DNA from 4 places in the Luteibacter mycovicinus genome. Region 4 is predicted to be linked to each of the others. Evidence: predicted binding sites of a transcription regulator. Region 4 holds the regulator's gene; each other region holds the start of a gene.
The links. The regulator sigma-54, encoded in region 4, starts transcription at its own class of promoters, with help from an activator protein. The targets are predictions, from matches to a motif close to TGGCACGNGCNTTGC.

Region 1 (5,698 bases), 2.2 Mb from region 4:
CGGTGACGTGCGCCTGGAGAGCGAGCACTCGCGCCTGGACGCGCGCCTCCGGACGCGACTGGCCGCGGTGATCGACAGCGTGCTGGAAGGCCGTGTCGAAGAGGCGGAAGCCGATGCGCTGGACGAACCGGCATGAACGCCGAATCGCATACCGCCGGACGCGTCGCGCACTGGCGTCAATCGCTGGCGGCGCAGCGCGCAAGCGCCGAGGGCGTCAGCCCGATGCAGGCCGAAGGCAAGCTTCGCCGCGTCGTCGGCCTTACGCTCGAGGCCGTCGGCTGCGAAGCGCCGGTCGGTGCCCGCTGCATGGTGACCTCGGCGAACGGCAAACAGCTCGAAACGGAAGTGGTCGGTTTTTCCGATGGCCGGCTTCTGCTGATGCCCACCGGTGAAATGCACGGTGTGCTGCCCAATGCGCGCGTCACGCCAGTGGCCGCCGTGTCGGGCATTCCCGTCGGTGATTCGCTGCTCGGTCGTGTCATCGGCCCCGACGGCGTCCCGCTCGACGGTCAGGGTCCGTTGCTGGCGCGCGAACGGGTACCGCTGCGCCGCGACCCGATCAACCCGATGCTGCGCCAGCCGATCGATACGCCGCTCGATGTCGGCGTGCGTGCGATCAATTCGTTGTTGACCGTCGGTCGCGGCCAGCGTATCGGCCTGTTCGCCGGTTCCGGCGTCGGCAAGTCGACGCTGATGGGCATGATGACCCGTTTCACCGACGCCGACGTCGTCGTGGTCGGTCTGATTGGCGAACGAGGCCGCGAAGTAAAGGAATTTGTCGACCATACGCTGGGCGAGGAAGGTCGCCGTCGCGCGGTGGTCGTCGCCGCCCCCGCGGACGCGCCGCCGCTCAGTCGCCTGCGCGGCGCTCAGGTCGCGACCGCCGTGGCCGAGCATTTTCGCGACCAGGGCAAGCGCGTCCTGCTGCTGATGGATTCGCTCACCCGTTATGCCCAGGCGCAGCGCGAGATCGCGCTCGCGATCGGCGAACCGCCGGCCACCAAGGGTTATCCGCCGTCCGTATTCGCGATGTTGCCGGCGCTGGTGGAGCGCGCGGGCAACGACGCGGAAGGTCGCGGCTCGATCACGGCGTTCTACACCGTGCTCACCGAAGGCGACGATTACCGCCACGATCCGATCGCCGACTCCGCGCGCGCCATTCTCGACGGTCATATCGTCTTGTCGCGCGACATGGCGGAAGCCGGTCATTACCCGGCGATCGACATCGAAGCGTCGATCAGCCGCGTCATGCCGGCGGTCGTCAGCAAGGATCACATGCGTTCCGCCCAGCGCTTCCGCCAGGTGTATTCGGCGTATCGCCAGCAGCGCGACCTCATCGCGGTGGGGGCGTACCAGAAGGGTAGCGATCCGCGTACGGACGAGGCGATTGCCTTGTATCCGCGTCTTTCGGCCTTCCTGCAGCAGGAAACCGATGTGCCGGTGGATCTGGCCGATGCGGAAGCCGGCCTCGTCGATGTCGCGAGGACTAACTGATGGCCTCGCGTGCCGACCGCCTGCAACCCGTTGTCGATATCGCCGCGGAGAAGGCGGAGGACGCGACGCGTGCGCTCGCCACGCATCAGCGGACGCTTGCCGAGAGCGAACAGCAGCTGGCCGAGCTGCGTCGCTATCGCAACGAGTACGCGGCGATGCCCGATGGCATCGGCGTCAGCGCGTTGCTCAACCGGCAGCAGTTCCTGCAGAAGATCGACATGGCCATCGTGCAGCAGATGAGCGAAGTCCAGCGTCGTGAGCAGGGGCTCGAACGAGCGCGCCAGTCGTGGGCGGAGGCCCGCGGCCGTGCCAAGGCGCTCGAGTCGGTGACCACCAGGTATCGCGACCAGGAACGTAAGTCACAGGATCGTCGGGAGCAGGAACAGGCCGACGAGCGCTCGCAGTACCGCCGTAACCCCAGGGGCTCGGCATGATCTCACCGGAAGCACCGCATGAATAACGCCACTGTCGCCCTCAACCTCGCCCGCCCGGTCAGCCAGGCACCCACGTCCGCGTCGAACGCGACGGCCAGGGCGAACGACGACACGACCCCGTCGAAGCGCTTCGACGCGGTGCTCGACAGCGCGCACGCCCAGGCGCACACCGACGCCGGCGGCACGGTCAGGCCGCATGCGGCTGACGCCCATGCCAGCAGCCGCGGCAACGCACCGTCCGACACGCGTAAGGCGAAGGACGACAGTGCCGATGAGCGCGACGACAAGAGCACGACGTCTGCCAAAGCCGATGACGGCAAGGTCGCGAGTACGAAAGCGGATAAGACCGCCAATCAGGATGACGCGAAGAAGGACGACACGTCCGACAACGACGACACGTCCATTGCCAGCACGATGCTCGCCCTGATCGGCGTACCGCCCAAGGTGACCGAACTGGCGTCGAAGACGCTGGGTGCCCTGAAGGGCGTCGCCGGAAAGACGGGCGATCTCAGCGCTGGCGCGTTGGCCATGGGTCTGCCGAACGCTGCCGCTGCCGCCGTGACGGGTGGCGACGGCAAGGGTGCGATGCTGGCGTCGACCGAGGGCGCCGGTGCCCTTGCCGATGCGACCGCGTCGACGGCCGCCGGATCCCCGCTGGCTGCGCTGCTGGCCGCGCGCACGGTGACCGTGGGCACGGGAAAGGAGGACGCCGCGTCGCCTTCCGATCCGACGACCAGCCCGATGCCGCTGACCCATACGCCCGGTCTGGCACCGGTGGACGGCGCGGCCTTGCAGGTACAGGCCACACAGGCCGCCACCTCGCCGCAGTTCGCCCAGGAACTGGGCGAGCAGATCGCCTGGATGGGCGGTGGTGACGTCAAGGAAGCGCGGATCAAGTTGCACCCCGAAGAGCTGGGCAGCATGGACGTCCGCGTGAATGTCGACGGCGGCAAGGTCAATGTCGCGATCATGGCGCAGCACCCGGCAGCGGTGCATGCCGTCCAGCAGACGCTCTCGCAGCTCGACACCATGCTGGCGCATCACGGCCTGTCGCTCGGCCAGACCGACGTGGGTCAGCGCCAGACCGGGCAGGACGACGGGCATGCCGGCAACGGCGGCGCGGGGCAGGGTGGCGCGGACGATGCACAGGGCGCGACGGTCACCCTGGCGACCTCGCGCGTATCCCGCGGTCTGGTCGACGAAGTGGCCTGACGATCGATTGGGTGACGACGAATTGGCGCGCGTCAATTCGTCGTCGCGGCGACAATGCGTATTCGGGGCGACGACGGCGCGACGCGAGGCGGGATGCGCATCGCGCTACATGTACGCAGATGGCACGTCGCTTGCAACAATACCCGTGAGCCCATCGGGCAACGACGACATCGCATTCGCATCACAGAGGTTTTTCACGCATGGCCGCAGCACAGATGGACGCGCCCGAAGGCGCTCCCGCAAAGAAGAAGGGCAAGGGCAAGTTGCTGATCATCGGCGCGGTCATCGTGCTGGCGGCGGGCGGTGCGGGCGGCTGGTTTCTGATGAAGGGCGGCCACGGCAAGACGAGTGCGGCCGATGCCGCCGCGGCGGCCAAGGCCAAACCGGCGGTTTATCTGCAGCTGGATCCGGCCTTCGTGGTCAATTTCCAGGATGAGGCGGCGCTGCGTTTCCTTCAGGTCGGTGTGAACGTCATGTCTCACGACCCGGAGGCGATCGCCGCGGCGAAGGAAGCCGATCCCGAGATCCGCAATGCCTTGCTGATGCTGTTCTCCGCGCAGGACGTGAAGTCCCTGTCCGACGTCAAGGGCAAGCAGAAGCTGCAGGCCGCCGCGCTCGCCGAGATTCAGCGCGTGCTGAAGGAAAAGATCGGTCGCCCCGGGGTGGACGCGGTCTATTTCACCAGCTTCATCATGCAGTGACGGGACACCCGCAGCCATGAGCGACATTCTCACCCAGGAAGAAATCGACGCCCTGCTCGCGGGTGTGGAAGGCGGTGCCGTCGAAACCGAGGTCGAGCTGCCGCCACCGGGCGGTGTGCACGACTACGATTTCACCCAGCAGGACCGTATCGTGCGCGGGCGTTTGCCCACGCTGGAGATGGTCAACGACCGTTTCGCCCGGTATTTCCGCGCCAACCTGTTCAACGTGCTGCGCAAGTCCTGCGAAGTGTCGGTGCTTGGCGTGAAGATGACCAAGTTCAACGAGTACGTTCACTCGCTGGCGGTGCCGAGCAATCTCAACCTCATTCGCATCAAGCCGCTGCGCGGTACCGCGCTGATGGTGTTCGAGCCGCGCCTGGTGTTCACGGTGATCGACAACTTCTTCGGTGGTGACGGCCGGTACCACGCGCGTATCGAGGGCCGCGACTTCACGCCGACCGAGAACCGCGTGATCCAGATCGTGCTGGCGGAGGCCTTTTCGGCCATGGCGGAAGCATGGGCGCCGGTCCTCAAGATGCAGTTCGAGTTCCTCAATTCCGAGATCAACCCGCAGTTCGCCAACATCGTCAGCCCGACCGAGACGGTGGTGGTGTCGCGCTTCCATATCGAGCTCGACGGCGGCGGCGGTGAAGTCCATCTCACGCTGCCGTATTCGATGGTCGAGCCGATCCGTGAACTGCTCGATGCCGGTGTGCAGAGCGACCGGGCCGAGCGCGATGAGCGCTGGATCCAGAATCTGCACGAGGAAATTCTCGATGCGGAAGTGGAGATCACCTCGATGCTGGCCGAGGCGCGCCTGACCATCGGCGACTTCCTGCACCTGCGCAAGGGCGACATCATCCCGATCAGCCTGCCCGAAACGGCAACGGTCTTTGCCGAAGACGTGCCTATTTTCCGGGGCCGCATGGCCAACTCCGGAGGCAACAAGGCGGTGCAGTTCGATTCGCTGATGCGCAAGCGCGGCGAGGGCAGGGCGATGCCGGTGACCACGACGGAGCCGATGCCCGTACTGGCGTGAAGTGCCGTCAATGGACCGGCTCGGTGACTAACTGCCGTCGAGCGTCAGGTTTCCGCCGAGCGTCACTTTCCGGGCGCGAGACGTGACCGGAAAGCGTCGTTCAAAGCACTGAAAAAACACGGTAAATTTACAGTCTCCAGCGTTTCGACAGCGTGGCACGCGGATTGCTTCATAGCTCCCGTAACCCGGTAACGACACTCTGGAACGGACATGAACGAATCCACGCTCGACAATATCGAAGGCACCGATGCCGCCCTGGCCCGGACCATGGGGCTCGGCAGCGAGGTCAACCTCGACGTCATTCTCGATGTGCCGGTCACCATGGCCATGGAAGTGGGCCGGACCAGGATCAGCATCCGCAACCTGCTGCAGCTCAACCAGGGCTCCGTCGTCGAGCTCGACCGCGCCGCCGGTGAGCCGCTGGACGTCTTCGTCAACGGTACGCTGGTCGCCCACGGCGAAGTCGTGGTCATCAACGAGAAGTTCGGTATCCGGCTGACCGACGTGATCAGCCCGGCCGAGCGCGTCCGCAAGCTGCGGTGATTCCCATGCGCCGTACTGTCGCCGCCTTCGCCGGTGGCTCCCTTCCCTGCGCCCTGATGGCGGCTCCGGTCGCCGCTCCGGCGGTCGATTCGGGCGCGGAACTGGTCCGCGTCCTGATCAGCCTGCTCGGCGTCGTGGCGCTCATTTTCTTCGTCGGCTGGATGGCTCGTCGTGCTCAGGCACGGGTGAGTCCGGGTGGCCGGAAGATCCGCGTCATCGAATCGATGCCCGTGGGCATCAAGGAAAAAGTGATGTTGCTGGAGGTTGGCGGCACG
Region 2 (5,698 bases), 1.1 Mb from region 4:
GGTCTCGTAGTGCTTCGTGGCGTTGTCGTAAGCGATCGAGGCGGCCATGGGCATCTGGTTGCCCTGCGGGTTGCCGTTCTGCCCCTGATGCATCTCCCACGTATGCGAGCCGAACTCGACGAGGCCGGACTTCTGCATCTCGGCGACCTGATCCCACGTGAGGAAACACGAACGCGTGCAGTCACCGCCGTTGTACGGCATGTGCTTGCCGTCGGGCATGTCCATCCACGAGCCGACGACCGCCTGCAGCGCGGGGTAGTGATAGGCGCGCAGGAGCGGATACACGCGGGTGTAGAAGCTCTCGAGGCCATCGTCGAAGGTCAGGAGTACGGCGTCCTTCGGCAAGGGCTTGCCGCCGTTGCTGGCGTCCACGACCTGCGACAGGCTGACCATGTTGTAGCCGTTGGCGCGCAGCCAGTCGAAATGAGCGATGAGGTGATCGGTGCTGGTCGCATCCGGATCGTGATCGGCCTGAAGGCCGACGTCGTCGCGCACGTCGTGGTAGGCCAGGACGATGAGGGTGGGGTGCGGGGCGGCGACCGGCTGCGCGGCGGCGGACAGGGCCGCTCCGAGCAGGATCAGCAGAAACAACAGCGGACGCATGACTCTCATTCTCCCCAGTGCATCGTCAGGTCGAGGACGAAGCGGTGTTCGCGCTGACCATCGTAAGGTTGGTTGTGCCAGCCGATTCCCCAGCCCAGCCGGATACCGGCGCGTGGCTGGAACGTCTGACCGTAGCGGATGGTGGCCATCCAGTCGGTCGCGTAGCCCTGTTCGGCGTACTGTCCCACGGCGACGTCGATCCGCTGTGTGACCGAGCGCTCGTAGCACTGGCCCAGCAGGTTCTGCAGGCGGCCCGTGATCGCGTAGCTCTTGTCGCGGCGCGGGTTGAAGTAGGGGCGATCGGTCAGAGTGTTCATCGAGCCTCCCAGTTCGATGCCGCCGTCCAGCGCCAGATTGGGAGCGGTGTGCAGTCGCTGGGTCAGCGAGGCGGTCCATGACGTGCGCTTGTTGTCGTCGCTGAAGTTGTCGCGCGACAGGCCCAGGCGCGCCTGGGTCAGCTCGCTCGCCTTCCAGGTGACGGCGGTATCCAGCGTCTTTGCTGAAATGCCGTAGTACTGTCCACGGAGCGGCGCGTCTTCGCCCGCGGTGCTGTAATCGGTCGCCCAGGTCCAGTGATCGGTGATCGACCAGTCGAAGCCGGCCTCGAGGGCGGTCTTGCCGACATAACGGTCGGCGGCGGGAAGGGCTCGCACATAAGCCTCGAGGCCACGGGCATAGCCGATCACGCCCACGCCGACGCGTGAGCGACGCACGTCGCCTTCGGGCAGGTCGGCGGTCGAATAACGGGCCAGTGCCAGCACACGCCAGTGATCGTCGATCAGCGGGCTCGCGGCCGACGCCTGGGTCGTGGCGTCGCGGTCGCCGAAGTCGGGGCTGGAGCCCTTGCCCTGTTCGGTGCTCAGATCGAACTGCCAGCCGCGCTCGCGGTTCCACGACTGCACGGCGCGGGCGACGCGCCCATTGCGGTCGGCCAGGGTCTGCGCGACGCCCAGGTCCTCGTCCACGCTTTCATAATCGTTGAGCACGCGCGCGGCATCGGCTTCACCGATGTAAGCGCCGACATCGCGGCGGTCGAGCGTGCCGGCGATGTTGAAGTCTTCCTGCGCGCGGCGTGGCCAGCCGCGGGCCAGCTCGACCATGCCGAGCTCGCGACGGATCTGCGAGTTGGCGGGCGCCTCGCGCGACAGCGGAAGAAGGCGGTCGTACGCGTCGGCCGGCATGTCGACGTATTCGCGGAGCGTGGCCGCGTTGAGATCGGCATCGACCTTGCGCTGGTTCTGGATCGGCGCACGGATACCGGGCACGCGCGTCCATGTCGGCTCTTTCGCGGCGAGCGCATCGATGGTCCGGATGGCCTTGTCCGTCTGCCCGGATTCCAGATAGGCGTACATCAGGCCGATGCGTGGTTCGAAATCGGCGGCGCCATAGGGGCCCGGGTCCTTGGCAATGCTGTCTTCGTAAAGGGTTGCGGCTTCCGCCGGCCGGCGCCTGACCAGCAGCGCATCGGCGACGGCGCGCTCGACGTAAGCGGGCAGGGCGACGTTACGCTGGCGAAGCGCGTCGTAACGCGTGACCACCTCGTCCGCGCGACCGGCCTGGTCCAGCGCCACCAGCAGATCCAGCTCCGCGCGCTGGCGCAGGCCCTCGTCCAGCTGAGGATCGTCCGCGAGGCGACGGGCATCGGCCACGGCGCGGTCGGCCTCGGCGTAGGGTGCGCGCGGATCGGCGGGCTCGCCGTTAGCCCAGCGGATCTCGTGGGCGATGTGATCGGCGTCCAGATGAACGCGATCGCCCACGCTCTGGGGCGGCTGCAAGCGAGCCGCCAGTTCCCTGGCGCGCGTCGTCGCGCCCATTTCCGTCAATAAAGCGACGTTGAGCGTCTGTGCCTCGCGATCGTCCGGCCAACGGGCCAGTACCTCCTGGCAGTGCGCCAGCGCGTCGACGCGGTGCCCCGCGCTACGTTCGTCGCGTGCCTTCGCCATCAGAGCGTCGCGTTCGGAAGGCGCCGCGGCCAGCGCCAGAGGCCCGTGCAGAGCCAGCGCCAGTGCGAGGCACAAGCGTGCCCTGGGCACGCGCGCGGTGCGCGGCGGTGTCATCGAATTGATTCCCATCCTGCCAACATGACCTGTATCAGCCACTGCGAATGTCCATTCCCGGCAAGTGGCGGTAAGCGTTTGAGGCACCGAATCCCGTTCGCGCCGGCGCAGCCTGCCATGGTAAAGGCAAGCTGCATGCCAAGTGATGCATCAAGTACCGGATCAGCCGGTCTTCGGCGTCGCGCGTTCAGGTCCACGATGTTCGAGGACACGTCAGCGGACGCGACACCGTGATGACCGTCACCGGCGACGTGAAGTACGGCCCGACGACTGTTTTGGATGCGCACGGCTTCGCCGGTGGTTGCCGAATCGCGTGGGCAGTACGGGGCGACCGTGCAGGTGGATGGGCGCCTCGATCGCCTTGCGGAGGCGGGGACTATCGTTATTCCAGGCTGGCTCGTTTCGCGGGCGATTACGACTAGCAGCCCTGTGCGTGAGGGTCGATAATGACCATAAGTTCGCTCGCGCGAATAATCTCTCACGGATAAGAGAATCTTATGATTCAACCGCAATGGCTGGAGAGCTTCCGGCAGCTTGCCGACCTCGGTAACTTTACCCGTGTCGCCGAGCGACTGGGTGTCACCCAGGCCGCCATCAGCCAGCACATCCGTCAGCTCGAGGACCGGCTGGGCCCCCTGGTGATTCGCCGGCCCCGAAGCATCGAACTGATGCCAGCCGGCCTCGCGCTACTGGACTACTGCCGTGACGTGGACCGCGCCGACAAGGCGCTGAAGCTGCGCCTGTCGGATGTCGACGCGCTGGAGGGCGAGGTCAGTCTGATTACGCCTGGAAGCATTGGCTTGTCGCTGTATCCGCTATTGCTGGATCTGCAGCAGGCGAATCCGGGGCTTGTCATTCGCCATCGCTTTGCCCCGGACAGCGAAGTTCGCGCGGCGGTGATGGAAAGCCGCTATGAAATCGGTCTGATGAGGCTGCGGCCCGATGACGAATCGCTGGCCGCCGAGCCGTTTACGACTGAGGCGCTGGAACTGGTCGCTCCTGCCGACCGCGCTGTGAAGGGTTGGAAGGATCTCGTCCAGATTGGCTTCATTGACCATCCCGACGGTCAGGCGATGGCGACGCGGCTCCTGGCGCGTCAATTTCCCGGTGCCGGTGGTCTTAAGGGTGTTCCCGTCGCAGGGTTCAGTAATCAGATCGGGCTGATTCTGGAGCCGGTAGCGCGCGGACTTGGCTTCACGGTGATTCCGGAGCATGCGCGTCGTGCGTTTGCGCGGCAGGAGGCTATCCAGGTGGTGAGTGGAGCCGATCCTGTCGTTGATACGCTTTGGCTGGTGCGTCGAGCGGAGTGGGCGTTGTCGATGAGGGCGATGCGGGTGGTGACGTATTTGCGCGAACGCCTGGGTGCGTCGAGTCGCTGACGGCCGGGCGAATCGTCAGACGCCCAGTTTTCCGAGTGTGCTGTCGAGCGGGGCGTGGTACGAGCCGCCGAACAAGCGCACATGCATCAACAGCGGATACAGCTGGTAGAGGTGCCGCCTCGTCGTCATGAATCCGCGTTCGAGCGGCCGGATCTCGTTATACCCCTCGAAGAAGGCCGGCCCGACACTGCCGAACAGCGTCGCCAGCGCAAGGTCGACCTCACCATCACCGCGATAGATGGCCGGATCGATAAAGCATGCCCCGCCCTGGGCGGTGGCGAGCATGTTGCCTCCCCACAGATCGCCATGCACGAGTGACGGTTGCACCGCCGGATCGATCCACTCGCCGAGACGCCGGGCCACGGCATCGATGCGATGGCGGAACGCCGCAGGAAGTTCACCGGCGTCGTCCGCGAGTCCCGCCATATAAAGCAGGCGCCGGTCACGAAAGAACGCGATCCAGTCGCGATCGAACGTATTCGGTTGCGGGATGCTGCCCATCACCGTGTCGTGCCTATATCCGAACTCATCGCCCACGGGCTGCGCATGCATGGTCGCGATAGCGCGACCGGCGGCGCGCTGCACCTCGTCGTCGAAGCCACGGCCGCCATCGTCGACCCACGCCAGTACGAGTGCATCGTCATCGACCGCCAGCGTCTCGGGCACGGGGAGCCCCGCGGCACGCAAGTCATCGAGCATGCTCGCCTCGAGCGTCAGCGCGACTTGTCCCGGTCGACGGAACTTGGCCATGACGTGGCTGCCATCCTGCCGCTCGACACGAACGCTGCGCGCGATGTCGCCGCCGGAGAGCGTATGCAGGCGGGCAGGGCGCTCGCCCAGGAGCTGCCCGAGATGGTCGAGTTCCGAAACGGTCACCGTGCGGCGGGCTCTCGGAGCTTACGAATCACGCCATCGACGCCGCGCTCGATCATGTCGAACGCGTGCACGAAATCCTTCGCCGAGCCGTACCACGGATCGGGCACGTCGAGGCCTTTCGGACCGTCCGCATAGTCCATCAGCAGCCCGACCTTGTCCGCCGCGTCGGGTGCGACACGGCGGAGGGCGTCGATGTGTGACCCGGTCATGCCCAGCACCAGGTCGTAGTCCTCGAAGTCCCTGGCGGTGACGCGGCGCGCGCGATGTGTCGGCATGGCGACGCCACGTCGACGCAACTCGGTCAGCGCGCGCGAGTCGGGCGGATTGCCGATCTCTTCACCGCTGACGGCCGCGCTGTCGACGCGGACGTCCCAGCCCAGTTCGGCCGCCTTGTGCATGAGCAGGGCATGGGCGGTGGGCGACCGGCAGATATTGCCGGTGCAGATGAAAAGGACGGAAGGCGTGGTTTTAAGGTCGGAAGTCATCCCATGACCATAAAGCAAAACCGGTCACACCTGTGTCATGCCGCCGTCGATGCACAATTCCGCGCCCGCGATGAAGCTGCTCTCGGACGAGGCCAGGAACAACGCCGCCGCGGCGACCTCATCGGGTCTGCCCATACGGCCGAGGGGTATGCGGGCGGTCAGCGTCTCGCGCACCTCATCGGAAGCGGCAGCCATCATTTCGGTGTCGACCGGGCCCGGGCTGAGCGTGTTGACGCGGATGCCGCGGCTGACCAGCTCGGCAGTCCAGGTGCGGGCATACGAGCGCAGCGCCGCCTTG
Region 3 (5,698 bases), 2.1 Mb from region 4:
CTTCCGTGTGGACATCCGCGGGGCCGAGGCCGTCGCCGCGAGTCAGCGGCCGGCTGGTGACCAGCACGGGCGCGAAGAGCTGGACCTTGACCGGTACCCGCACCGTCCAGCCCCCCGGCATGGGGCAATGGACCGTCACGCTGACGCGCGCGCCCAGAGCCCGGTTACCCGGCAACGACGCGTCGAGTGGCGCGGCACAGTCGGCCAGCTTCAGGCGGCTGTCGAGCGGCACGGCCTCGAGCACCATGCGGGAGCCCGGCGGGGCGCGGTTCGCCCGCAACCAGTTCACCGCGGCGTCGCGCACCCCGTCGACGGACTGCGTGGCCGCCGCCGGAAGCGGGCAGCCGAGCAGGGCCGCGAGGGCGAGTCCGCCAGCGACGAACCGGTGAATCATGCAGCGCGCTCCGCGAGGGACGCCGAGAGGCCCTGCGTGACGGCGTCGAGTTCCTTGTTGAGCCCAGGGACCATGTGGCTGGCGTCGGCGTGACGGCCTTCGCCAAGGGTGATGGCATACGTCGAGGCCAGCGCGGTGAAACGCTCGCCCGCCGCGCGGATACCGTCGGCGGCCGCATCGGGGCGGCGTTCGCGGAACTGGTCGATGCAGCGCATGAGTGGCGTCGTGTCGAGCCAGCGGCGATCGAGGCTGGCCGGATCGCGCGACGCCAGTTCGACGGCGTAGCGCAGGCCCTGGCAAGCTTCGCGGATCATCTGGCTGAGGCTGGCCGCGTCGAGCGCGCCCTCGGTCTCCAGGCGCGCCAGGCTGAGGCGGTGAGCGAGCACGGCGGCGCGCGCGGCGGCATCGGCCTGGCGGCGCGATTCATTGCCGATGCGGCCGAGCGAGGTCTGCGTGGTCTGGATCGCGGTGATCCGACCGGCCAGCGCGGTCATGCCTTCGCGTGCCGCGTCGAGGCTGCCGCGGGCGCCGCGCACGGCGTCATCCACGCGACCCAGCGATGCCTGCATACCGGCGATGCCGGACTGGGTCTGGTCGAGGCGACGCAGGCTGTTCTGCACGGCGTCGTCGAGCTGGCCCGAGAATTCACCGACCGTCTGCGTGACCTGGTCGATTTCCGCGGTGGCCTGGGTGGTCTTCTCGGCCAGCTGCTTCACTTCGTCGGCGACGACGGCGAAACCGCGACCGGCTTCACCGGCGCGCGCGGCTTCGATCGCGGCGTTGAGCGCGACGAGGTTGGTCTGATGGGCGATATCCTGCACGGCCGCGGTGAGCTTGCGGATCGCCGTGAAATATTCGGAGAACTGAGCGTGGTTGCGGCTCATGCCCGAGAGGGCGCTGCGCAGGAGGCGCAGCTGGCCGTCGAGGTCGCCCGCGGTCGCCTGGCCCTGACTGCCGGATTCAGCCATGCCGGTGACGCTGCCGTGGGCATGGTCGATCGCCGTCGAGATCCTGGCGCTGGCTTCCGTCAATCGACCGGCGGTATCGCGCGCGCCTTCGAGGTTGCCGACCAGTTCCTGCAGGCTGACGCCGAGCGCCTGCGCATTGGTCAGGACCATGCCTTGCTGCTCGATGGCCTGGATCGTCGTCGCCGGTGCGGTGCGCGGCGCCTCCGCAGGCTTGAGCAGTGCGCCCAGGGCGCTGGCGGCCGCCGGGTACTGCGCGGAGAGGGCGCGGACTCGTGCGGCGTCACCGGTGGCGGCGGCGCTGGCGAGAAGGCGTACGTGCTGGCTCCAGAGGAGGGTCATGATTTCGCTTTCGCTTGTTCGGATGGTCGCCCCTAGTAATCGTCCAGGAGCCGTCGTTCTTGAGCCAAGCAATCCGTGTGCCAGTCGGGTACCTCAAGGTATGGGTGACCGCGCCGATACGTTCCGCGACACCTTATGCAGATGCCCAGGCACGACATGGCCCGCCCGTTGCTCGACACCGTGGAAACCTTTACCCGCCTGGCGGGACACAACCGCGTGGCCATGCTGCTGTTCCGTCTCGGCGACCGCCAGGCGTTCGGCATCAATGTCTTCAAGGTACGTGAGGTGCTCCGCCGGCCGCGTCTGGAGCGTATGCCCAGCATGCACGCGCTGGTGTCGGGCAGCTTCGACTACCGGGGCAGCACCATCCCCGTGATCGACCTGGCCGCCGCCATGGGCTACCCGCCGCTGGCCACCGTGGACAGCGCGCACCTCATCGTGACCGAGTTCAACCGCTCCGTGCAGGGTTTCCTGGTATCCGACGTGGATCGGATCGTCCACGTCGACGGCACGAATATGGCCGCGCCGCCGCCGGCGCTCGGCTATGGGGCGCGGGTCAACGCCGTGACGCGTCTCGACGGCGACCTGCTCGCCGTGGTCGACGTCGAGCAGGTGCTGGCCCATGTGGATCCCCGGGCGGTGGAGCTGTCCGACCGCGTGCAGCAGGCCGCCCATGTCCAGCACGCCGGCAGTCGCCGTGTCCTCGTGGTGGACGACTCGCTGGTCGCCCGCACGCAGATCGTCGACCTGTTCCGCAAGATGGACCTGGAATGTGTCGTGGCCAAAGACGGCAAGGAAGGCCTTGAAAAGCTGCGCGAACTCGCGGCGGGTCCGGTCGCCGACCGGGTCGCCCTGGTCGTGTCCGATATCGAGATGCCGCTGATGGACGGTTACGCGTTGACGCGTGCCATCCGTGAAGAGGCCGGCCTGCGTCATCACAAGGTCCTGCTGCACAGCTCGCTGAGCGGTGTGTTCAACGAGGCGATGGTCGAGCGCGTAGGCGCCGACCGGTTCATCGCCAAGTTCCAGCCCGACGTGCTTGCCACGGCGGTGCTCGAGCTGCTCCCGGCCTGACGTCGCCCTGACGCGGCACCCCGGCAGGCGCGTCGGAATTCCGGCGCTGGCGGCTTGGGGATCATCGCAAAACCTTGCAAACGGCGCTGCGGCGCCGTTTCGTCGTTAGTCCCCAGCCGTGGCACGGCTCTTGCTCAACCCCTCGGGCCAAGGTCACGAGAGGGGACGAGCCCATGATCGATTCATCCGACAAGCTGTTCGGCGTACACGCCCAGGCCCTTGGCCTGTGGCAGCGCCGTGCCGAGGTCATTTCATCCAACCTCGCCAACGCCGACACCCCGGGCTTCCTCGCCCGCGACCTCGATTTCAAGAAAGCGATGACCGCCGCGACCGGGGCCACCGATGGCCACACCTTGCAGATGGCGTCGACCGAAGACGGTCACATCGGCGGCAACCCCGCCGTGGCGCTCGACCAGGCCAACAAGCTGGCCTACCGCGCCGAGACCCAGCCGACCATGGACGGCAACACCGTCGACACCCAGGTCGAGCAGTCGCAGTTCGCCGCCAACGCGATCCATTACCAGGCATCGCTCAGCTTCATCAACGCGCAGATCCACACCATGCGCCTCGCCATCACCGGGACCGCCTCATGAGTCTCCTGAAGATTTTCGACGTCGCCGGTTCCGGCATGGCCGCGCAGTCCGCGCGACTGAACACCACCGCCAGCAACATGGCCAACGCGGACAGCCTGTCCAGCAGCGAGGCCACCGCCTACCGCGCCAGGCAGCCGACCTTCGCGGCCGTGCAGCAGCAGGTGGACGGCCAGATGGAAAACGGCGGTGTCCGCGCGCTCGGCGTGACCGAGAGCCAGGCACCGATCCAGTCGCGTTACGAGCCGGCCAATCCGCTCGCCGACACGAACGGCTACGTCTATTCGAGCAACGTCAATCCGGTCGACGAGCTGGTCAACATGATCTCCGCGTCGCGCTCCTACCAGAACAACGTCGAAGTCATGAACAGCGCCAAGCAGCTCATGCAGAAGACGCTGGACCTCGGCAAATAAGGCACTCCCATGGTCGCTTCCGTCAGCACTACCAGTTCCACGTCCTCGACGTCTTCCAGCAGCCAGCTGAAGGAACAGACCCTCAGCCAGTCGGATTTCCTGAAACTCATGGTCACCCAGATGACCAACCAGGACCCGACCAAGCCGATGGATTCCACCCAGATGGTGGCGCAGATGGCGCAGTTTTCTCAGGTGGCCGCGACGCAGGAGCTGCAGAGCTCGTTCGACACGCTGGCGACCAACCTCACCGGCGATCAGTTCGTCCGTGCCGCCAGTCTGGTCGGCCAGGAGGTGCTCGTGCCGTCCACCGCGGGACAGCTGACCAACAGCGAGATGGATGGCGCCGTCAACGTCGGTACTTCCGGCACCTACGTCAACGTGCAGATCAAGGACGCCTCCGGCAACGTCGTTCGCACGATTTCCCTGGGCCAGCCCGATGCGGGCCTCACCAAGTTTTCCTGGGACGGTAAATCCGACGACGGCACGCAGCTGACCGACGGTGTCTACCAGATGACCGCTACTTCCGGCGGCAACGCGATCGATACGTTCGTTCGCGGAAAGGTGGAAGGCGTCGGTGCCTCGGGCACGGACGGAACCTATGTGCAGGTGGCCGGCTACGGCGGCGCCCTGCTGAGCCAGATCGCGCAAATCATGTAATTCCAGCGAGGAAACACACCCATGCCTTTCGATATCGCCCTCAGCGGCATCAACGCGGCGTCTTCCGACCTGGAAGTCACCGCCAACAACATCGCCAACGTCAACACCGTCGGCTTCAAGGGCTCGCGCGCCGAGTTCTCGCAGGTGTATTCCGTGGCCGGTGAAAACCTGTCCGCCACGGCGGCGGGCAGCGGCGTCCGCCTGACCAACATCGCGCAGCAGTTCGGCGACGGCAATGTCACCCAGACCGGTAACTCCTACGACTTCGCCCTCAGCGGCGCGGGCTTCTTCACCTTGCGTGATTCTTCGGGTTATTCGTACTCGCGCGCCGGCAACTTTCACCCCGACGACAACGGCAACATCGTCAACGCGACCGGTCAGAACCTGCAGGTGTACCCGCCGACCGCGACCGGCGGCTTCGACATCAGCGCCCTGAAGGACCTGAAGATCAGCACGGGCACCAGCGCGGCCAAGGCCAGCGGCACGATCGGCCTGACCGCCAACCTGTCCTCGTCGGACACGGCCAAGACGGTCGCCTTCGATCCGACCAACGACCAGAGCTACAACTACGTGTCGACCTTCCAGTCGTACGACTCGCTGGGTGCCACGCACACCACCAACGTCTACTACGCCAAGGACGCGACCAATCCCAATACGTGGAACGCGTACATGACGGTGGACGGCACCCAGGTGGGTACCGCTCAGCAGATGGTGTTCAGCTCGGGCGGCTCGCTCACCACGCCGGCCAACGGCAAGCTCAACTTCGGTGCCGCGTCGCCCAACCCCGGCGCCGCGCCGATCAACCTCACGGTCGACATGACCAAGGTGACCCAGTTCGGCGACTCGTACACCACCTCGGCCGTGACCAATGACGGCTTTGCAGCCGGTAAGTTCTCCAAGATCGACGTCTCGACGGACGGCACGGTGTCGGCGGTCTACACCAACGGTGTGTCGACGCCGCTGGGGCAGCTGGCCATCGCGACGTTCGCCAACAACCAGGGTCTGCGCCAGCAGAACGACACCAACTGGGTGGCCTCGACGGATTCGGGTCAGCCGATCCGTGGCGTGGCGGGCTCGGGTGAGGTCGGCACGGTGCAGGCCGGCTCGCTGGAGGCGTCCAACACGGCCGACCTCACCGCCCAGCTGGTCAACATGATCAAGGCGCAGCGTAACTACCAGGCCAACGCGCAGGTCATCTCGACCGACAACACGCTGACCCAGACGATCATCAACATCCGCAACTAAGCGTGACGCGGGTGCGGC
Region 4 (5,698 bases):
AAGCATGGTCGATGAAGATCCCTCCGCGACCGCCAGCGGCCGCGATGTCGGCCAGTTCGGTCAGCGATTTTTCCGAATAGTTGAGGACACGAAGCAGCATCGGCAGGTTGAGGCCGGATACGCAACGCAGGTGGACGCCCAGTTCGGCCAGCGAGAGGCCGATATTGCACGGGGTGGCGCCGTAAAGGTCGGCGAGCACCAGGACGCCGTCACCATGGTCGAGGTCGCGCGCATGCTTCGCGGTCAGCGTGCGCATGACGTCGAGATCCGAACTGGGTGGAACCTCGACGGCATCGACTTCGAGTGGCAGCTTGGGCATGACGTGACGGGCCGCCGAAATCAGCGCCTTGCCGACGGCTTCGTGGGTCATGAGGAGGACGCCGACGCTCATCGCCCGGTTTCTCGCACTGGCATGGGCTGGGTCATGGCTCACTCTAGCTCGCGATGAAAGGTAAGTACGTTGCCGCGTTCCGAGCGGAAATGCTGGGCCAGCTTCTCGACCAGATAGACCGAACGGTGACGCCCGCCCGTGCAGCCGATCGAGACGGTGACATAGCTACGATCCTCGCCCTCGAAGCGCGGCAACCAGGTGTCGAGCCAGCGGGCGACGTCCGCATAGTACTCGCCCACGAGTGGATTCGCGTCGAGGAACTCGCGTACGGGGAGGTCGCGGCCCGAGAACGGGCGCAGCCGGGGGTCCCAGTGGGGGTTGGGCAGGCAGCGGGCGTCGAAGACGAAATCGGCGTCGGAGGGCAGGCCGCGGCGGTAGGCGAACGACTCGAAGAGCAGTGTCGTGCCATCCGAGGCAGCGGCGTACCCCGTGGCGAACAGCCGGCGCAGCTGATGGACGTTGAGGTCGCTGGAGTCGATGACCTTTTCCGCGATCGAGACCAGGGGCCGCAGCAGGCGACGTTCTTCGGCGATGGAATCGGCCAGCGACAGTTTTTCCGCCGCCAGCGGGTGACGGCGGCGGGTCTCGGAGTAGCGCTTGATCAGGACGTCGTCGCGACTGTCCAGGAAGATCAGATGGACGTGGACGCCCGCTGTGGAAAGCTCGGACAACACGTGGGGCATGCGCGAGAGATCGATGCGCCGGTTGCGCACGTCGACGCCCACGGCGATGCGACGGCGCGGTCCATGCTCGCCCTGGCTGACGGCGGCGACGAGCTGGGGAATCAGCTCGGCGGGCATGTTGTCGACGCAGTAAAACTCGAGGTCTTCCAGCGCGCGCAGAGCGACCGTCTTGCCGCCGCCGGACATGCCGGTGAGGACGACCAGATGGATGGCGCCAGGTTCGACGATGGGGCTCATGGTTTCCTCGGTCACGTCGGTCACCATGGCGGCAGGCGACGCATCTGGTGCGCCTGACGGTCGATGAAGGTCTGTGCGGGATCGATGCCCTTGCTTTTGAGCACGTGATTGCGCACGGCCGCCTCGACCAGCACCGCGAGGTTGCGGCCGGGCGCGACGGGAATGGTGATCTTGGGGACGTCCACATCCAGCACGTTACGCCGGCTGACGTCGCCGGTAAGGCGGGTCATCGCGTCGATGTCTTCACCCGAGGTCAACGGCTTGAGGTGCACGACCAGACGCAGGTATTTCGATGGCTTGACCGCCGTGTGGCCGAACATCTCGCGGATGTTGAGCACGCCCAGGCCGCGCACCTCGAGGAGGTCCTGCAGCAGCTCGGGGCAGGCACCGTCGATGACGTCTGGCGCAATGAGGGTGAATTCGGTCGCGTCGTCGGCGACCAGGCGGTGGCCGCGACTGATGAGTTCCAGCGCCAGCTCGCTTTTGCCGGAGCCCGGGTCGCCGGTGATCAGCACGCCGATGGAGAACACCTCGAGGAATACACCATGAAGCGTGACCCGGGGTGCGAGCGTGCGCGCCAGGTGGTACTGCAGATACGTGAGCAGCTCGTGCCCGCGCTTGGTGCTCTGCCACAACGGCGTGTCGGTTTCTTCCGCGACTTCGCGCAGATCGGAGGGGATCGACTGGTCTTTCGTGACGATCAGCGCGGCCGGCTGATAGGCGGCGATCTTGTGGATGACCTCCCAGCGCTGGCGCGATTCGAGGCCGTCGAGGTAGTTGAGCTCCTCCGTGCCGATGATCTGCACCTTGTTCGGGTAGATCACGTTGAGGTAACCGACCAGCGAAGGACGGCGGCTCTGCTTGGCATTGGGCTCGAGCACGCGGGCCTCGCCGCGCATGCCGGCGGCCCAGCGAAGCGCCATACGTTCGTAGACGCCGTCGAAGAGTTGTCTGGCGGTGAGCCGATCCACGCGGGTGATCCCTTTAGATAGCGAAGCCGGCGCGAGGGCGCCGGCTGGGCTATTGTGCCATCAACACGCGGGAGGAGGCCCGGCGGCGCGCGCGAGCGGCCGCCGGGCGCTCTCGTCAGTCGGTGCTGGCGACGCGCGCGTCGCGGCCTTCAGCGTTGTGATGATCCTTGAGCTTCTCTTTGTGCTTGCGAAGCTGGTCGGCGAGTTTGCCGATCATGGCGTCGATGGCGGAATAAAGCGTGTCGCCCTTGTTGTCGTCTTCCAGGCGGGCCACGCCTTCGCCATGGAGCCGGGTGCCGGCACAGTGCAGGGTGCCTCCGGCCTTGTGCTCGTTCTTATCGACGGAAAGAACCACGTCGAGGGCTTTGATATTGTCGAAAAGGCGTTCGAAGCGGCCGATTTGCTGTTCCACGCGCTCGCGCAGAGCGGGGGTGATATGGACGTGCTGGCCGCTGATCTGGATTTGCATGACGCCTCCTTCTTGCTGAGGGTGTCGCCTTATGGCGACGAGATCGGAACGGCGGGGTTGCCGCTCCTCAAGCCTGAACTGATGAGACCGTGGACCTCCGCCGGGGTTCCCCCCGATGTTTCTCAACCTGCGCGAACGCGTTCGCTGGAGCTGGGAATTCGCATCGCTTCACGGTACTTGGCCACCGTACGGCGTGCGACCTGAATTCCGCGTCGATGGAGCTCCTCGGCAAGCGCCTGGTCGGACAAGGGGCGGCGTGCGTCCTCGCCCGTGATCAGCTTGCGCAACATGGCCTGGATGGCGGTGGCGGATGCGCTGCCGCCGTCTTCGGTCGCCACGCCACTGGAAAAGAAATGCTTGAGTTCGAAGGTGCCGCGCGGCGTGTGCATGTATTTCCGGGTGGTGACCCGTGAAATCGTCGATTCGTGCATGCCGACTTCTTCGGCGACCTCACGCAACACCAGCGGATGCATGGCCTCGGGGCCGTAATCGAGGAAGGCGCTCTGGCGGCGGACAATGACTTCCGCGACCTTGGTCAGGGTTTCGGCGCGCGACTGCAGGCTTTTCAGCAACCAGCGGGCTTCCTGCAGCTGGCCTTTCATCCAGGTGGCGTCGTCGCCGCGTGCGCGGGCGATGAGGTTGCAGTAATGCTGGTTCAGGCCGAGCCGGGGCTGCGCGTCGGGGTTGAGGCTGACCGTCCAGCGCCCCGCTTCCCGCCGCGCGTACACATCAGGCGCGACATATTCGACGGGCGTGGCATCCAGCGCGGCGCCCGGGCGCGGATCGAGGCTGCGGATCAGCGCCGCGGCGCTGGCCACCTCGTTCTCGGCGGCCTTGAGCCGACGGGCGATCTTGACGCTGTCGTTTCGCGCGAGGAGCTCCAGCTCTTCAAGGACGATACGGATCGCCAGGTCGCGGAACGGTGTTTCGGTCGAAAACTGCGAGAGCTGGCAGAGCAGACAGTCGCGCAGATCGAGGCTGGCGATGCCGGTGGGATCGAACCGCTGCACGCGCTGGCGTACCGCTTCGATCTCCTCGGCACTGGCCCGCAGTTCGGCGGGCAGCGCGACTTCCACCGCCTCGACTCCGTCGCGCAGGTAACCGTCCTCGTCCAGCGCGTGGATGATCGCGGTGGCGATCGCGTGGTCGCGTGGGGAGAACTGGGAGAGATTGAGCTGCCACTCCAGGTGCTGCTGGAGGCTTTCCGGCGCGGCGTTCTGCGGCTCGAAACCGTCTTCGTCACCACCGTTGGCACGCGATGGGGCGCCGGCGTAGTCACCCGCCTCGCCGTGGAAGCGATCGTCGTCCCACTCGGGGGCGAGTTCTTCGGACGGGGTGGCGGTGGACTCGTCCTCCTTCGAGGACTTGGCCGGGAGCTCCTGGCGGGAGGGGAACTCGGCGTCGAAACCGTTCTCGTCGGCGGCGTCGCCTTCGGCATCCGCGTCGGACTCCGCATCTTCGGCAAACTCAAGCAGCGGGTTGCTCTCCGCGATCTGGCGGAGTTCCGCTTCGAGCTCCAGCTGCGACAGCTGGAGCAGCCGAATGGCCTGCTGTAGCTGCGGCGTCAGCGTGAGCTGCTGATGCAGACGAAACTGAAGTCCGGGTTTCATGCCTTCGATGCGTGAGGTGTCGAATCCATCGTAACCCCTTGCGGCCTCCACAAACCAGCGGTCGGGTCGGCTAGCTCTTCCGGCCGGATTCGCGCGTCGGTCCGGACGGCCGGTGACGCGCTCTAGATGCGGAATTCACGACCCAGATACACCTCGCGCACCTTCTCATCGGCGAGGATGTGCTGAGGAGTGCCGCGAGAAAGCACTTCGCCGTCGTTGAGGATGTATGCGCGGTCGCAGATACCGAGCGTTTCCCGGACGTTGTGATCGGTGATCAGCACCCCGATGCCGCGTTCCTTGAGGTGTCGAACGATGCGCTGGATCTCGCCCACCGAGATGGGATCGACGCCGGCGAACGGCTCATCGAGCAGCATGTAGCGCGGGCGTGCCGCCAGCGCCCGGGCGATCTCGACGCGGCGACGCTCGCCGCCGGACAGGCTGATGCCCTTCTGATCGGCGATGTGCGCGATCTTCAGTTCGTCGAGCAGGCTGTCGAGTTCGTCGTCGCGCTGCTTCTGCGTCATGCCGTCGCGCAGTTCGAGCACCGCCATGATGTTGTCCGACACGCTGAGGCGGCGGAAGACCGAGGCTTCCTGCGGCAGATATCCGATGCCGAGCTTGGCGCGCGCGTGCATGGGCAGGCCGGTGATGTCCTGCTGATCGAGCTTGATTACGCCCGCGTCGGCCTGGATCAGCCCGACCACCATGTAGAAGCAGGTCGTCTTGCCGGCGCCGTTGGGGCCGAGAAGGCCGACGACCTCACCTTCGCGGATGGAGAAGGCGAAGTCACGGACTACCTTGCGTGCGCGGAAGCGCTTCTGCAGGCCTTGGGCTGAAAGCATCGGGTCAGGGCTTCCTGGCAGGTGCGGCCGCAGCCGCCGGAGTGGGGCAGGCGCCGGCCGCCTTGGCGGGTGCGCCCGGCGTGGTGCTCTTCGGCTGGAAGGTCATGTGTACGGGTGCGGGACCGTTGCTTTCGCCCGTCATCGTGCTGTTCTGGGTGTTATAGGTGAGCTTGTCGCCATCGGCACTGCCCTTCGCCGGCTGGTTGACATGGGCACCGCCGGTCAGCACGGCAAAGTCCTTGTCGATCTTGTAGTCGATGTTGGAAGCCTTGCCGTCCATGGGCTGATCGCAGTCGTCCAGCTGATGGATGGTGGCGGGGCTGCCGTCGACGACCACCCGGTTGAGCTGGCTGTCGGCGTCGAAATAACCCGTCGCCTTGCTGCCGGTGATCTTCAGGGTGCCCTGGGTCAGGACGACGCTTCCCGTCCAGATCACCTTGCCGTTGGGCTGCTGGGAGCCATCGAACGACTTGGAGACGACGTCGGCCGGCTGGT

Region 1: the regulator sigma-54 is predicted to act here: its motif matches at 3,261-3,275, upstream of FA85_RS05115 (flagellar basal body-associated FliL family protein).
Region 2: the regulator sigma-54 is predicted to act here: its motif matches at 2,787-2,801, upstream of pgaA (poly-beta-1,6 N-acetyl-D-glucosamine export porin PgaA).
Region 3: the regulator sigma-54 is predicted to act here: its motif matches at 2,895-2,909, upstream of flgB (flagellar basal body rod protein FlgB).

What each region holds. Positions count from the first base shown of each region.
Region 1 covers NZ_JQNL01000001.1:1,128,340-1,134,037, reverse strand. The annotation lists gene FA85_RS05135 (FliH/SctL family protein) at 1-136, shown strand, start outside; gene fliI (flagellar protein export ATPase FliI) at 133-1,494, shown strand; gene fliJ (flagellar export protein FliJ) at 1,494-1,928, shown strand; gene FA85_RS05120 (flagellar hook-length control protein FliK) at 1,947-3,140, shown strand; gene FA85_RS05115 (flagellar basal body-associated FliL family protein) at 3,341-3,841, shown strand; gene fliM (flagellar motor switch protein FliM) at 3,858-4,880, shown strand; gene fliN (flagellar motor switch protein FliN) at 5,091-5,423, shown strand; gene fliO (flagellar biosynthetic protein FliO) at 5,429-5,698, shown strand, end outside.
Region 2 covers NZ_JQNL01000001.1:4,349,046-4,354,743, forward strand. The annotation lists gene pgaB (poly-beta-1,6-N-acetyl-D-glucosamine N-deacetylase PgaB) at 1-603, opposite strand, end outside; gene pgaA (poly-beta-1,6 N-acetyl-D-glucosamine export porin PgaA) at 609-2,660, opposite strand; gene FA85_RS19475 (LysR family transcriptional regulator) at 3,158-4,039, shown strand; gene FA85_RS19480 (fructosamine kinase family protein) at 4,055-4,915, opposite strand; gene FA85_RS19485 (low molecular weight protein-tyrosine-phosphatase) at 4,912-5,400, opposite strand; gene FA85_RS19490 (SDR family NAD(P)-dependent oxidoreductase) at 5,425-5,698, opposite strand, start outside.
Region 3 covers NZ_JQNL01000001.1:1,153,184-1,158,881, reverse strand. The annotation lists gene flgA (flagellar basal body P-ring formation chaperone FlgA) at 1-394, opposite strand, end outside; gene FA85_RS05250 (methyl-accepting chemotaxis protein) at 391-1,701, opposite strand; gene FA85_RS05245 (chemotaxis protein) at 1,858-2,775, shown strand; gene flgB (flagellar basal body rod protein FlgB) at 2,949-3,368, shown strand; gene flgC (flagellar basal body rod protein FlgC) at 3,365-3,778, shown strand; gene FA85_RS05230 (flagellar hook assembly protein FlgD) at 3,788-4,435, shown strand; gene flgE (flagellar hook protein FlgE) at 4,457-5,680, shown strand.
Region 4 covers NZ_JQNL01000001.1:3,291,404-3,297,101, forward strand. The annotation lists gene FA85_RS14400 (HPr family phosphocarrier protein) at 1-6, opposite strand, end outside; gene FA85_RS14405 (PTS sugar transporter subunit IIA) at 1-391, opposite strand, end outside; gene rapZ (RNase adapter RapZ) at 430-1,338, opposite strand; gene hprK (HPr(Ser) kinase/phosphatase) at 1,332-2,282, opposite strand; gene hpf (ribosome hibernation-promoting factor, HPF/YfiA family) at 2,398-2,751, opposite strand; gene FA85_RS14425 (RNA polymerase factor sigma-54) at 2,874-4,361, opposite strand; gene lptB (LPS export ABC transporter ATP-binding protein) at 4,484-5,203, opposite strand; gene lptA (lipopolysaccharide transport periplasmic protein LptA) at 5,208-5,698, opposite strand, start outside.